DNA from 3 places in the Janthinobacterium longum genome. Region 1 is predicted to be linked to each of the others. Evidence: predicted binding sites of a transcription regulator. Region 1 holds the regulator's gene; each other region holds the start of a gene.
The links. Region 1 encodes HrcA, which represses chaperone genes, less so after heat shock. Its sites were predicted from a motif close to TTAGCACTCNNNNNNNNNGAGTGCTAA; they were not measured.

Region 1 (4,917 bases):
GACAGATGCAGTATGCTGCATCGCCACATATAACGCCAATTTATCTTTCAAATATCAAATATATGAATTGGTGATATCCAAGTTGTAAACTGATGCTCAGGGGTTCGTGGTGCAAACGATACTGACGCTCTCGACCTTTGCCTCGCCCATGATGCCTACGCCAGTCGACAAGCCGGTCGACGGATTGGTAGCCACCGAGCAAGTTTGTCCTGTCGGATTTGCCAGTACACTGATACCGTAGGAATTGCCGTCTGCCACCAGATCCGGCATGACAAAGGTGGCCGTTGCCTTGGCTACCGTCAGCGGCGTGGCGGTGCTGCCATTGCCCAGTACCAGGCCGTCAACCGTCTGGCCTGTGATGGTGCCGCCGACCGTATAGGCATTTTGCTGGCAGCTGACAGCGGCTTGAATGCTGACATACAGCCCTGCCGAGCCGGTGCCGCCCGATACGCTGCAATTCATGTGGGCCGGCGGCGTTTTCACCGTGATGGTGTAGTTGGTGCCGTAGTCTATGCGCTTGGGAAAAGTAAACGTCGTGGCGCCGACGGCCGGCGAGACGGTGTCGCTGCCGTTGGCCAGCACCAGGCCGGCATTGCTGAGGCCCGAAATGGTGCCCGATACATCGTATGAGGCCTTGCCGCCGCAGGCCGCCAGGCCGACGGTGAGCAACAGCGCGGCGAGAGGGCGCAGGCAGGATGACTTCATGTATTTCTCCAAAATGGTGTTCACGGATCGCACGGCTTAATTCGGTGCGCAGTTGAGTGCCAGCGAGCTGACGGGACCGGAGCCCATGACGCCCACGATATCGTGGCCGTCGGGGCTGATCGAGCCCTGGAATCTGCAAATCAAGCCAGCCGGATTGCTTGAAATCGAAAGGTTATAGGTGGAACCGTCGGCGACCGCGGGGAAGGTAAAGGTCGTCGCGCCTTTCAGTGGGCTGATGCTGCCGCTGATGCCGTTGACCAGCGTCAGGCCGTCGGCGCTCAATCCGGTGATCGCGCCGCTCAGGGCATATGTGTCGGTAATGCAGCTGACCACGGTGGTCGATACCGAAAAGCTGTTGGCCTTGCCGCTACCGTTGTTGACCGTGCAAGTGGCGCCCTTTGGCTGCTGCTTGATCTTGATATCGTAGCGGTCCTCGGACTTGATCAGGTTGACGAACACAAAGCTGGAGGCACCGGAGGTGACTGCCAGGTCTTCGCCGCCATTTTGCAGAATCAGGCCGGTCTTGGCCAGGCCGACCACCGAGCCGCTCAAAAACAGATTGCCGCCGCTGCCGCCGCAGGCTGCCAGTGTGGCAGCGCATGCCGCCGCCAGCATCGAGCGCAGGTATACATTTTTCATACATTCTCCAAAACGAATCAGGTGGGGTAGCGCAACACGGACGCTGGCGCCGCATTGGAATGGCGCCTATTTTAGTCTATCTGGCAAGGCGATTGATCCTGCCTTGTATCACCCTGTAACAATTTTTCCCGCGCTCGCCCTGATTCGTTCACATATGCGGGGCCGGCTGGCACGCCGCGCCTTGCGAACAATGCGACAATAGGGCTTGCCTGTGCCTGTGCCTGTACCTATGCTTTGCTCTGCTGATGATTGCCGCCATGACCACTACCGCTGTCCCTGCCGTTGTTCCGCCCAAGGCCATCCTGTTCGATCTCGACGATACCCTGTGGCCGATTGCGCCCGTGATCGCCGCCGCCGAAACCCTGCTGCACGACTGGCTGGCGCGCCACGCGCCGCGGGTGGCGCAGCAGTTTTCCATCGAGGCGCTGCGGCGGCACCGGCTCGACATGCTGAATCAACAACCGCATTTGCACGGCAACCTGATCGAATTGCGCCGCGCCGGCCTGCTGACGGCGTTTGCTGCAGCCGGCGAAGACCCGGCCCTGGTCGATGAAGCCGTCATGCAGTTCCTGGCCGCCCGCAACCGCGTCACGCCGTATGACGATGTGCTGCCTGGCCTGGCCTGGATGCAACAGCGGCTGCTGGTGGGCTCGATCTCGAATGGCAACGCCGACCTTGAAATTATCGGCCTGGCACAGCATTTCAAGGTCTCGATCGCCGCCAGCGAGTTTGGCGTGGCCAAGCCCGACGCCTCGATTTTCCTGGCTGGCTGCGAGGCTCTGGGCGTGGCGCCGCACGAAGCCGTGTATGTGGGCGACGATCTGTATTTCGATGTGACGGGGGCGCAGGATGCGGGCATGCGGGCCGTCTGGATGAACCGGCGCGGTAGCGACGCCCATCTGGCGGCCGGCGTGCAGCCGGACGCCATCTGTGCCAACTTTGATGAATTGCTGCTTTGGCTGCAGGCGCAACTGGAAGATTGATCGCCGTTGCGCGGGCGAACGTGCATAATGAACGCTGTAATGCGACGCTGTCATGCGCTGCTGTGGTTGCGTACCCATGCGCGTGCGGCCGCCAGCACACTTGTATAACTGAAAACACCATGCAACTCGAACTACGTGCCCAAACCCTGCTGAAAGCCCTGGTCGAGCGATATATCGCCGACGGCCTGCCGGTCGGTTCGCGCGCCTTGTCGAAAATTTCCGGCCTCGACCTGTCGCCGGCCACCATCCGCAACATCATGGCCGACCTGGAAGAGCAGGGTTATGTGTCTAGCCCGCATACCTCGGCCGGCCGCATCCCCACGCCGCGCGGCTACCGCATCTTTGTCGACACCCTGCTGACGGTCCGGCAGCTCGACGAGCATATGGTCGACTCGCGCCTGAGCCTGCAGACCCAGCAGCCGCAAAAAACCATCGCCAACGCGGCGCAGATGCTGTCTTCGCTGTCTCAGTTCGCCGGCGTGGTACTCAGTCCCCGGCGCGAATCGGTATTCCAGCAGATCGAATTTTTGCGCCTGTCCGAAAAACGCATCCTGCTGGTGATCGTCGGCCCGGGCGGCGACGTGCAGAACCGGCTGCTGCTGACGGAAGCAGACTACACGCCGTCGCAGTTAATCCAGTCGGCCAACTATATCAACCAGAATTATGGCGGCCTGTCATTCGACGCCGTGCGCGTGCGCCTGCAGGGCGAGCTGCGCCAGTTGCGCGACGACATGGGCAGCCTGATGCAGGTGGCGGTCGAAGCGGGCAGCGAAGTCATGGCCGACCATAGCGACGACATGGTGATTTCGGGCGAGCGCAACCTGCTCAGCGTGCGCGATCTGTCATCGAACATGAGTTCGCTGCGCCAGCTATTCGACATGTTCGAGCAGAAGACAGGGCTGATGCAATTGCTCGATGTATCGAGCAAGGCGACCGGCGTGCAGATTTTTATCGGCGGCGAGTCGAACCTGGTGCCGATGGACGAAATGAGCGTGGTGACGGCGCCTTATGAAGTTAACGGCAAGATCGTGGGAACCCTGGGCGTGATCGGGCCGACCCGCATGGCCTACGAGCGGGTCATTCCGATTGTCGATATTACGGCAAAACTGCTGTCAAGTGCCTTGAGCCACCACTGACAGGGCTCAGGCAGTGCGGTGCGGGCAGGCCGGCTTGATGCAGTTGCCGTAGATGGCCAGCGCGTGTTCGGCGATCTTGAAGCCGCGCTCTTCGGCCACTTTCTGCTGGCGTGTTTCGATCGATTCATCGAAGAATTCTTCGACCCTGCCGCAATCGAGGCACACCAGGTGATCGTGGTGCGAACCTTCATTGAGCTCGAAAATGGCCTTGCCCGTTTCAAAATGGTTGCGGTTAAGCAAGCCAGCTTGTTCGAACTGGGTCAGGACACGGTAGACAGTTGCCAGGCCAACATCCATATTGTCAGCCAGAAGAATTTTATAGACGTCTTCTGCCGTCAGGTGGCGTACCGGGCTACTCTGGAAGATATCGAGTATCTTCAGCCGTGGCAGAGTGGCTTTCAGGCCGCTTGCCTTGAGATCACTAGGATTGTTACTCATGTTTGTTGCTCGTATGTGGGTCAGGTGCTTTATCATATAGCGTTTTGTCGGCGAGTGCCAAAATAAGCATTTTTGGGTGGACCAGTCACTCCTGGCGTTTTGTTCATCAAATTGAGGTCATTTATGCGCGTCATACCGGCTGTATTGCCATCCTTGCGTCACCGTATTTCATTCCGAGCACCGGTCGTTGCAGGCCTGGTTTGCGTTGCGCTGATGGCGACCGGCTGTGCCAGTCGTGGCATCCTTGGTGAAAAACCGGCGGCCGCCCAGAAAGAAGGCAAGGAAGTCGTGCCCGACCAAGGCGCGCAGACCACCACGGTCACGCCGCTGCAGAAATTCATGTGGTTTTTCTCGCCGTATCGGCCGGACATTCAGCAAGGCAACTTTGTCTCCGAAGAGATGGTGTCGCAGCTGAAAGAAGGCATGACGCGCGATCAGGTCCGTTTCATTCTGGGCACCCCGCTGCTGGCCGATATCTTCCACGCCGACCGCTGGGATTACCCATTCCGCCTGGCCCGCGGCAGTGGCGAAACCACCAGCAGCCGCGTGGTCGTCTACTTTGACAAGGAAGGCAAGGTCGCGCGCTTTGAAGGCGGCAACCTGCCGACCGAAAAAGAATATATCGACCGCATCGCCGGCCCGTCGCTATTTGCCAAGCAGGCCAAAGCCGCAGCGCCCACCGCCGTCGTGCCTTCGCCGGTGGCGCCATCGGCCGTGCCGTCGAACCCGGACAATACGCCGGCGATGATACCGGTGACCAAGCCCGAGGTGACGCCAGCCGCGACGCCGGTCGAGCCTGCACCTGCCCCCACCAAATAAGTTGTTGTAAATATTAAAATGACTGAACTGAAAATTGCAATCGCCGGCGCCAGTGGCCGCATGGGCCATATCCTGATCGAAGCGGTGGGCAATGCGCCCGACGCCGTGCTGGCCGGTGCGCTCGACCGTGCCGGTGCGCCCTCGATCGGCCAGGATGCCGCCGCTTTCCTCGGCAAGCCTGCCGGCGTGGCGATCGA
Region 2 (4,917 bases), on a different contig from region 1:
TCACTGGCGCTGGACTGGCATTATCGGCCTTCGCCGAATGCCCGCATCCCGGTATTTACCGATGCTGGTGCCGCATGATCGCCGTGATCTTCGAAGTCTGGCCCAGCGTGGAAGGGCGCGCGCATTACCTGGAACTGGCGGCGGCGCTGCGGCCGCTGCTGGACCAGGTCGACGGTTTTATTTCCATCGAGCGCTTCAGCAGTCTCAGCGATCCTGGCAAATTGCTGTCGCTGTCTTTTTTCCGCGATGAGGCGGCGCTGGCGCAGTGGCGGCGGCTCGAAGCGCACCGCGCGGCGCAGGCCGAAGGCCGGCAGGGCGTGTTCGATGATTACCGGCTGCGCATCGCCGGCGTGGTGCGCGACTATGGCATGCACGAGCGGGCGCAGGCGCCGGCCGACAGCCGTTGCCGCCACCATCCTAGTGCTTGAGCGTGCCTTGGGTGATCTTGACCTTGACGCGGTAGACCGGCAGGGGCGCATCGATGGGCGGCGGCGAGGCCGGGTCGACGTCGAGCAGGGTAAAGGTCAGGTGATTGATGGTGATGGAACTGGCGCCGTTGGGCATCGAATCGGACAATACCAGGTCGGTGGCGCCGGCGCTGTGCAGCAGGGTAAAGCTGTAGCTGACGTAACCCTTCCAGACGCACACGGCGCCGGCGCGGCAGCGGCTGTCGTTGACGCGGTCGAGTTTCAAGGTGTCGGTGGCGGTGATGGCGACCTGCTCGCCAGGCGACAGCACATGGGTCACGCTGCGCGGCGTATTGCGCGCGTCGCCGGTGCTGGTGGCGGCGCCGCAGCCAGCCAACGCCAGACACAGCAATAAAGGCCAGAATAAAGTTCGTAAAAAATGACTCGGGTAATGCATGCTGTTCCTTCCAGATAGCGTCCTATGCGGGATATTCGCGGATGAGATTGTGGATCATAACAAAATGATATTATTGCGGCGCACGTCTGGCGTGCGGCAATGGCGTAAAATGGCTGTTTTGAAAATCAGGAAACAACCATGAAAAAAACCGCCCTGGCGAAAAGCGATGCCAAGAAGTTGATGGGGAAGATGAATGTTCCCGGCGCCGGTGCCTTCGGCAAGGAAGCGGTGGTCGTTGACCGCCGCGAGCAGCGCAAGCGCGACCATGCCCTGGGCCTGGTGCCGTTCGCCGTCAAACTCAACAGCGACCTGGTGTTGCAGTTGCAAACCCTGGCCAAGGAGCGTGACGCGGACTTGAACGAAGTCGTGGCCGAACTGCTGGCCAAGGGCCTGGCAGCATAATGCAAAAGGCGCCGCAAGGCGCCTTTTCACTGCGTGTTGACCGTTTTATACGTAGGCGGCCAGCGCGCCCTTCATTTTTTTCAACGCCGCCACTTCGATCTGGCGGATGCGTTCGGCCGATACGCCGAACTCTTCAGCCAGCGCATGCAGCGTGGCGCCGGAGCCGTCATCGTTGGCCAGCCAGCGCGCTTCGACGATGCGGCGCGAACGGGCGTCAAGCTTGCCCAGCGCCGTTTCCAGGCCTTCCGATTGCAAGCGTGTCACTTGTTCCGCTTCCAGTACCTTGGTCGGCTCGCTGAGATCTGACGACAGGTAGGCGATCGGCGAAAACTTGTCATCTTCATCGTCGGTCGGCGACTCCAGCGCGATGTCGCGGCCGCTCAGGCGCGTTTCCATTTCGATCACTTCTTCGCGTTTCACGTCCAGCAGCTTGGCCAGTGCATCGATCTGTTTCGGCGTCATCGCGTCCAGGCCGGTCTTGTGGCTGCGCAGATTGAAGAACAGCTTGCGCTGTGCCTTCGTCGTCGCCACTTTGACCAGGCGCCAGTTTTTCAGGATGTACTCATGCATCTCGGCTTTCACCCAGTGCATGGCGTACGACACCAGGCGCACGCCCTGGTTCGGATCGAAACGTTTGACGGCTTTCATCAGGCCGATATTGCCTTCCTGGATCAGGTCGGCATGCGGCAGGCCATAGCCCAGATAGCCACGGGCGATCGACACCACCAGGCGCAAGTGCGACAGCACCAGCTCCTGTGCGGCAGCGAGGTCATTTTTTTCGCGCAAGCGCGTCGCCAGCGAGATTTCTTCATCGTGGGTCAACATGGGCAGACGGTTCACGGCCGAAATATAGGCGTCGATATTGCCCAGGTTGCCGGTGAATCCAAGGTTCAGCGCATTATTTTTGGCAGGAACCAATGCGGACATCGTAGTCATGTTTACTCCTCGTAGTCTTGCTTGTTCCATACGGCCCTGCCACGCGGCAGGGACCAGTTTCATTTTTTTTTACTGTATCCGGTCTTGCGGTTTGCAGCGCGCGACGCTATCTTTATCTGGCGGTACTGGCATCGCTGCTCACGGGTATGACATATATTAGCACTCTCTGTCGGAGAGTGCCAATCAGCTCATCCAATCACTCCGATAGCCAAAATACTATGACGTTCGAAAGGACGATGGCGACTGTGTAATGCTCTCTTGCATGGGGAATAGCACCAGTGTGCGCCGATTCTGGCTCACTTGAAAGCGCCGCACAGTAGCCCATGGCAACCATGGCTGAACTGAACATTATTCTCTATGCCAATGTCGTGATATTACGCAGGCTAACTGAAGTGAGCCTTAAGAATACTTGTCAAAAATCAAGGGTATTGCGGCGGGAGGGAGCACGGGACGGCGCCGGTGGCGTCGTCCCGTATGGCTTCAGTTGACTCGTGCCAGGTGGCGCTGCACGCACAGGAAGGCGCCGACCAGGCCCAGGCCGGCGCTGACGGCCAGCAGGCCTGCCATCGGCAGCGGCGCCAGCGGCGCCATCTGGAATTCGGACGAGTACAGGCGCGCAAATTCGGCAATCGCGGTATTGAGCGGCCGCAGCGCCAGCGCCACGGCGCCCAGGGCCAGCGCGCCGGCGCACAGGCCCAGCAGGGCGCCCGTGTAATAGAAGGGGCGGTGGATAAAGGTGTCGGTGGCGCCGATCAGTTTCGAGATGCTGATCTCGTCGCGCTGCGTCATTACCTGCAGGCGGATGGTGTTGAAGACCACTGCGATCACGGCCACGCCGAGGGTAATGGCCAGCAGCAGCAGCACCAGGCGCAGCACGCCCAGCAGCGCGGCCAGGCGCTTGACCCAGGCCGAATCGACTTGCGCCGATTCCACGCCGGGCAACTGGCGCAGCAGTTCGGCCACCGCATCGACATCCTGCGCTTCGGTGGCGGTATTGAAGGCGTTCAGTTTCAGCACATAACTGTCGGGCAGCGGGTTGTCGCCCAAGGTATTGAGCACGTCAGCCAGGCCGCTCTTGCTTTTCAGCGAATCGAGCGCGTCTTCGCGCGGAATAAAGACGATTTTCGCTTTCGGGTCGTGCACGATCTTGCGCATCTCGCCGGCCAGGCCGCTGGCCTGCTCGCGTGGCGTATCGATTTTCATGAACACACTGATTTCCGGGTCGACCGACATCTGTTCCGACATCGGGCGCACATTGTCGAGCATGGTCAGGCCGGCAAACGGCAGCGACAGGGCGATCGCCACCACCAGCACGTTGAGCAGAAAGCCGCTCGGCGACTTGCGCAAATGAATCAGCGCCGAGCCGAGCGCAAAGCGGTGTTGGCGGAACCAGCCTCTCATGCGTCTTCTCCGTGGGCATCGTCCATGCCGGTATCGGCCTCGGACTTGGGTGCAAAATCGGGGTCGGGCGCTGCGAACACGGGCGCTTCGGTGGCCTTGTCGATGGCCACCAGCTGGCCGTTTTTCAGGTGGATCACGCGGGCGGCGGCGTCGAGCATCTGTTCATCGTGGCTGGAAATAAGGCAGGTCACGCCGACCGAGTGAAACGCTTTCAGGGCTTCGAGCACCTTGTTGGCGCTGTCGCGGTCCAGGTTGGCGGTCGGCTCGTCGGCCAGGATGATTTGCGGGCGGTTGACGATGGCGCGCGCAATCGACACGCGCTGCTGCTCGCCACCGGACAGCGACAGCGGTCGCGCCAGCGCGCGGTCGAGCAGGCCGACCTTGTCGAGCGCGCGGCGTGCGCGTTGCTCGGCGGCCGCCTTGTGCGCGCCCACTACCAGCAGCGGCAGCATGACATTGGCCAGGATCGAGCGGTCGTTCAACAGTTTTTGCTGCTGGAAGATCAGGCCCATATTGCGGCGCAGGAACGGTACGCCGGCCGGTTTCAGCTTGGCCATGTCCTGGCCGTTGACGATCAGCTTGCCCGAGGTGGGGCGCTCCATGGCGGCGATCATTTTCAGCAGGGTGGACTTGCCGGCGCCGGACGGTCCCGCCAGGAACACCAGTTCGCCCTTGGCAATGCTCAGTGAAATGTCGCTGAGGGCAACCGCATCGGAAGTATATTGTTTGGAGACGTGCTGAAATTCAATCATGTGATGGGCAGGTTTATCCGAGCAGGGCTTCGACAAATTCGGCAGCCACGAAAGGCTGCAAGTCTTCAATTTTTTCACCGATGCCGATGAAATACACGGGCACCGGGCGCACGCGGGCGATCGCCGCCAGCACGCCGCCCTTGGCAGTACCGTCGAGCTTGGTGATCACCAGGCCGCTCAGTTGCAGGGCGTCGTCGAACGCTTTCACTTGCATCAGCGCATTCTGGCCCGTATTGCCGTCAATCACCAGCAAGGTTTCATGCGGCGCGCCTTCCATGCCCTTGCCGATCACGCGCTTGATCTTTTTCAGCTCTTCCATCAGGTGCAACTGGGTCGGCAGGCGGCCAGCCGTGTCGACCATCACCACATCGATGCCACGCGCCTTGGCCGACTGCACCGAGTCGTACGCCACGGCGGCCGGGTCGCCCGACTCCTGCGAGATCACGGTAACGTTGTTGCGCTCACCCCATACCATCAACTGCTCGCGCGCGGCGGCTCGGAAGGTGTCGCCGGCGGCCAGCAGTACGGACTGCTGGTTCGACTGCATGTGCTTGGCCAGCTT
Region 3 (4,917 bases), on a different contig from region 1:
ATCAGGCCCCGCCTGTGCCGCTATGCCGGCATCCCGAACCAAACGGTTCAAGGTGGTCACGTTAGTTCAATTTCGGGTTCGTCGAACGAGCGACGCTCACTCCCATCAAACAAAATTCGCAACCGATGCGCATAAATGGTTCAAGGAATATATGGCAATCGCGAACACCGCAGGGTAGGGAGAAGTTTACTCCTTAGTGCGCGCATCGCAAAGGGAATTCGTACAGAACATGCGGCCCCGGCACTTAAGCGCCGCTTAAAACAAATTTTCCTGGGGCGTCAGGGCGCTATCGAGCACCATGTGCATGGCCGAAATTTTTTGCTTTACTTCCAGAATGGTCAGCTCCGACAGCGGCCCTTGAGGCGACTTGACGGACAAGAATTCGGCTGCCACGCCCAGCGCCGCCAGCACGGCGATGCGGTCATTGCCCTTGACCTTGCCCGCATCGCGGATGGCTTTCATCTTGCTATCAAGATAGATGGCCGCTTCGCGCAGCGCGCGCTCTTCGCCATCGCGGCAGACCATGCTGTACGACTGGCCCATGATATTGACATCGACACGCGACATTACGCTTCCTTCCCGTTTTCAGCCGCATGGGCCATGGCTTCGGAGGCGGCCTGCTCCAGGCCCGCCTGCACCAGTTCCGGAATTTTTTCCAGCAGCGCCTCGACCCGCTCCTGCGCCTCGCGCATGCGCTGCACATACTGCGCGTTCTCCGCAGCAAGGGCAGCATTGTCCTTGCGCAGTTGCGCGTTTTCACGACGCAGCGCATGAGTCATTTCGGCCAGCAGGCCAATTTTGTCGGATAATTCGTTGAATTCGGAAATCATGCCGCCACTATAGGGCGCAGCTTGCACAGGCGTCAATCGAATCGCGTTACTGACACACATAATTACATCAATGACGTCCAGTTACCGGAAAATAGGTGCTTTTCATCATCATCGCCGATCTAGCGGTCTTCCTCGTAGCCCGGTTCGATGTCCAGCGCGCCATAGCGGTTTTCGCACGAGCGGCGACGCAGTTCCTGTTTGCCATTTTTGCCATCAAATACCATCGTCAGGTCGCGGCAGGTGGTAAAACTGCCGGGCCTGGTGCCCGTGTCGGATGTCGTCAGGCTCACGCGCAAGGGTGCGGCGTTGCCCATGCCCTTGTTGCTCCACTGACGCGTCTTGCCATCTTGCTCGTCCTTCAGGGTGCGCACGGCCGCTTTCAGCAGGTCTTTCTTTTCCTGCGCGTTCAGGCTGGCCACCGTGACGTCTGACAGGAAGGGCGGATACGTGACGGGCGGCGCATCCTTGCCCTGAATATCCCAGCGCCCGCTGTTTTGCGAGCAGGTACGCCGGCTCAGATCCTGCGTCTTGCCGCCGGCCGTGACGACAAATTTCAGGTCGCGGCATACATGCGCCTTCAGACTGTGCTCCGTCATGGAGGAATTGCTGAAGCTGTAGACGGCTTGCAGGGTGGCCGCCTTCGCGCCTGCGTTGCTCCATACATGCGCTTCCTGGTCATCGTCGTCCTTGTTCAGGTCCCTGGACAAGGCATTGAGCAGCGCCTCCTTATCCTGCGGAGACAGGCTTGCCACCGTCAGTTCGTCAAGAAAAGTTTGCGCGCCGGCACTGGCGGAAAAGACCAGACTGGCGGCGGCGAAGGACAGACAAACGGCATGGCGGGAAAACAAGGTTGGCATAATCATCACTACTTGGTAAGTAATACTGATTATCTTAGCAAATTTAATCGTCATGCAATGTTTCCTGTGCGTACAGGAAAAGCACTGTCGTCAACGCCATGCTAGAGTCGCATCCGCCGCTGACGCCCGGGAAGGTGGTTTGCGCCAGCGCAAACCCAAGCCCGAATGCCACTTGCACGTATCGTGTATATATATGTTCCCCTTGAATAAGCCCCCTGCCGTCCCTATAATTAGCACTCGTTAGTAGAGAGTGCTAACAAACTCTTTCGTAGCAATCCTCATGACAGACCGATGCTTGCCAGTTGTTCGGCAAGGAGTACGCGCGGTGGGCGACGCCGCAGCGTACTTCCGCCAGAAGCGGGCAGGCACGGGACGATCGAGGTTTGCTTGATTCGTTGCACGCCGTAGTTGATATGTCGATACGGCGGTCGGTCGACAGCGGGCCTGGCACGATGCCGGGCTGGCCAGGATCGAGCAACACTTATCCATTGAACTTTAAGGAGTTTTGTATGAATCTGCGCCCATTGAACGATCGTGTCATCGTCAAACGCCTCGACCAGGAAACCAAGACTGCGTCCGGCCTCATCATTCCTGATGCAGCTGCTGAAAAACCGGACCAAGGCGAAGTCCTTGCCGTAGGCAATGGCAAGATTCTCGACGACGGCAAAGTCCGTCCTCTGGATGTCAAAGTAGGCGACCGCGTACTGTTCGGCAAATACGCCGGCCAGACCGTCAAGGTCGATGGCCAGGAACTGATGGTCATGCGCGAAGAAGACATCATGGCGATCGTCGTTCAGTAATTCGTTTCCACGTTTTAAATAGATCTATTCCGAAATCTCTGGAGAATTGAACATGGCAGCTAAAGAAGTAGTATTCGGCGACGCAGCGCGCGCCAAGATGGTCGAAGGCGTAAACATTCTCGCCAACGCAGTCAAAGTGACCCTGGGCCCGAAAGGCCGCAACGTGGTCCTGGAGCGCTCGTTCGGCGCCCCTACCGTCACCAAGGACGGCGTATCGGTTGCAAAAGAAGTCGAACTCAAAGACAAGCTCATGAACATGGGCGCGCAAATGGTCAAGGAAGTTGCTTCCCGCACCAGCGACAACGCCGGTGACGGCACCACCACCGCTACCGTGCTGGCACAAGCCATCGTGCGCGAAGGCATGAAGTTCGTTGCCGCCGGCATGAACCCGATGGACCTGAAGCGCGGCATCGACAAGGCTGTCGCTGCTACCGTGGAAGAACTGGCGAAAATCGCCCGTCCTTGCACCACCACCAAGGAAATCGCCCAGGTTGGCGCGATCTCGGCCAACTCCGACTACTCGATCGGCGAGCGTATCGCTGAAGCGATGGAAAAAGTCGGCAAGGAAGGCGTGATCACCGTGGAAGACGGCAAGTCGCTGAACGACGAGCTGGATATCGTGGAAGGCATGCAGTTCGACCGCGGCTACCTGTCGCCGTACTTCGTCAATAATCAAGAAAAGCAAGTTGCCATCCTGGACAATCCATTCGTCCTGCTGTGCGACAAGAAAATCTCGAACATCCGTGACCTGCTGCCGGTACTGGAACAAGTCGCCAAAGCTGGCCGTCCACTGCTGATCATCGCGGAAGACATCGAAGGCGAAGCACTGGCTACCCTGGTTGTAAACAACATCCGCGGCATCCTGAAAACTTGCGCAGTGAAAGCACCTGGCTTCGGCGACCGCCGCAAAGCCATGCTGGAAGACATCGCTGTCCTGACCGGCGGCCAGGTCATCGCAGAAGAAGTCGGCCTGACCCTGGAAAAAGTCACGCTCGAAGAGCTGGGCCAAGCCAAGCGCATCGAAGTGGGCAAGGAAAACACCATCGTCATCGACGGCGCCGGCGAAGCTGCCTCGATCGAAGCACGCGTGAAACAAGTGCGTGTACAGATCGAAGAAGCGACCTCGGACTACGACCGTGAAAAACTGCAAGAGCGCGTGGCCAAACTGGCTGGCGGCGTTGCCGTGATCAAGGTTGGCGCAGCCACCGAAGTCGAAATGAAAGAGAAAAAAGCCCGCGTTGAAGATGCACTGCACGCGACCCGCGCTGCCGTCGAAGAAGGTATCGTGCCAGGCGGCGGCGTAGCCCTGCTGCGCGCACGCGCCAACATCACGGTCAAGGGCGACAATCCTGACCAGGACGCAGGTATCAAGATCGTGCTGCGCGCGATGGAAGAGCCACTGCGCATGATCGTGCAAAACGCCGGCGAAGAAGCTTCGGTAGTCGTGGCAGCCGTATTGGCTGGCACCGGCAACTACGGCTACAACGCTGCCAACGGCACCTATGGCGACATGGTCGAAATGGGCGTGCTGGACCCAGCCAAAGTGACCCGTTCGGCGCTGCAAAACGCCGCTTCGATCGCTTCCCTGATGCTGACAACTGACTGCATGGTCTGCGAAATCGCTGACGACAAAGCAGGCGGCGGCATGGGCGGCGGCATGGGTGGTATGGGCGGCATGGGTGGCATGGACGGCATGATGTAATGTCCTGCGGCCCGGCGCGCAGGCGACGGCGTCGCCGGGCCGCACCGCCGTAGCATGAGGAGCGGGCCAAAAGCTGCTCTTTTATCTGCGGCAACCCGAGAGCCATCTTCCACGGAAGGTGGCTTTTTTTCGCCCCGACAAAATGCACCCGGCTTGCTCATGGCCGCGCTGCCAGCACCGCACTGACGATTTCCCATTCGGACATCCAGGCCCCGGTATGCCCGCAGCGCAGCTTGAGCAGGCGCTGCATGCGAGCCTGGAGTGCAATCAACGGATAGCCGATGACCGGTTCATGATGCGCGATGCGGTTGCGCAAGCCGCGCAACGCCTCCAGGTCATCGTGGATCACCTGCCGGCCGGCCGCGACAGTCAGCGGTAACGGAAGATGTGGAAATACGGCATGCATGTGCGCATTCCAGAGGTGCTGATCCTGGCCAGCCGTAAACATCTTGCACCAGAAGGCGAATTTCAACCCGGCAATGACCTTGCCGGTCGAACCAACCGGAATGCCTTGCCGAGCCGACTGCAGTTCACCCTTGGCCCATGTGGTCAGTGAACGCTCGAACCCCATATGCCAAGGCCAGTTGGCGCCATACTTCAGTTCGAGTGCATGGGCTGCCGCGTTACGGATCACGACTTCACAAATATGCAGCGCCGAAAAAAATGCACCCGATACCAAGGCGTTCCAGACATAAATATCGAGCGCCGTCGCGCCGCGCCCGAAGCCC

Region 2: rpoH (RNA polymerase sigma factor RpoH) is a predicted target of HrcA. The motif match lies at 2,359-2,385, and genes of this name have one in related genera.
Region 3: groES (co-chaperone GroES) is a predicted target of HrcA. The motif match lies at 1,918-1,944, and genes of this name have one in related genera.

What each region holds. Positions count from the first base shown of each region.
Region 1 is NZ_JBNYXQ010000011.1:43,775-48,691, forward strand. Features, by position in the region: gene ACQ4WM_RS21750 (hypothetical protein) at 97-705, opposite strand; gene ACQ4WM_RS21755 (hypothetical protein) at 742-1,344, opposite strand; gene ACQ4WM_RS21760 (HAD family hydrolase) at 1,602-2,327, shown strand; gene hrcA (heat-inducible transcriptional repressor HrcA) at 2,447-3,463, shown strand; gene fur (ferric iron uptake transcriptional regulator) at 3,470-3,901, opposite strand; gene ACQ4WM_RS21775 (outer membrane protein assembly factor BamE) at 4,025-4,720, shown strand; gene dapB (4-hydroxy-tetrahydrodipicolinate reductase) at 4,739-4,917, shown strand, end outside.
Region 2 is NZ_JBNYXQ010000007.1:190,621-195,537, forward strand. Features, by position in the region: gene ACQ4WM_RS18390 (cytochrome P450 family protein) at 1-78, shown strand, start outside; gene ACQ4WM_RS18395 (antibiotic biosynthesis monooxygenase family protein) at 75-428, shown strand; gene ACQ4WM_RS18400 (hypothetical protein) at 418-864, opposite strand; gene ACQ4WM_RS18405 (hypothetical protein) at 1,003-1,266, shown strand; gene rpoH (RNA polymerase sigma factor RpoH) at 1,312-2,202, opposite strand; gene ftsX (permease-like cell division protein FtsX) at 2,683-3,603, opposite strand; gene ACQ4WM_RS18420 (cell division ATP-binding protein FtsE) at 3,600-4,355, opposite strand; gene ftsY (signal recognition particle-docking protein FtsY) at 4,369-4,917, opposite strand, start outside.
Region 3 is NZ_JBNYXQ010000001.1:1,538,859-1,543,775, forward strand. Features, by position in the region: RNA gene ssrS (6S RNA) at 2-179, opposite strand; gene ACQ4WM_RS06980 (cell division protein ZapA) at 256-567, opposite strand; gene ACQ4WM_RS06985 (cell division protein ZapB) at 567-830, opposite strand; gene ACQ4WM_RS06990 (hypothetical protein) at 950-1,687, opposite strand; gene groES (co-chaperone GroES) at 2,197-2,487, shown strand; gene groL (chaperonin GroEL) at 2,540-4,189, shown strand; gene ACQ4WM_RS07005 (hypothetical protein) at 4,347-4,917, opposite strand, start outside.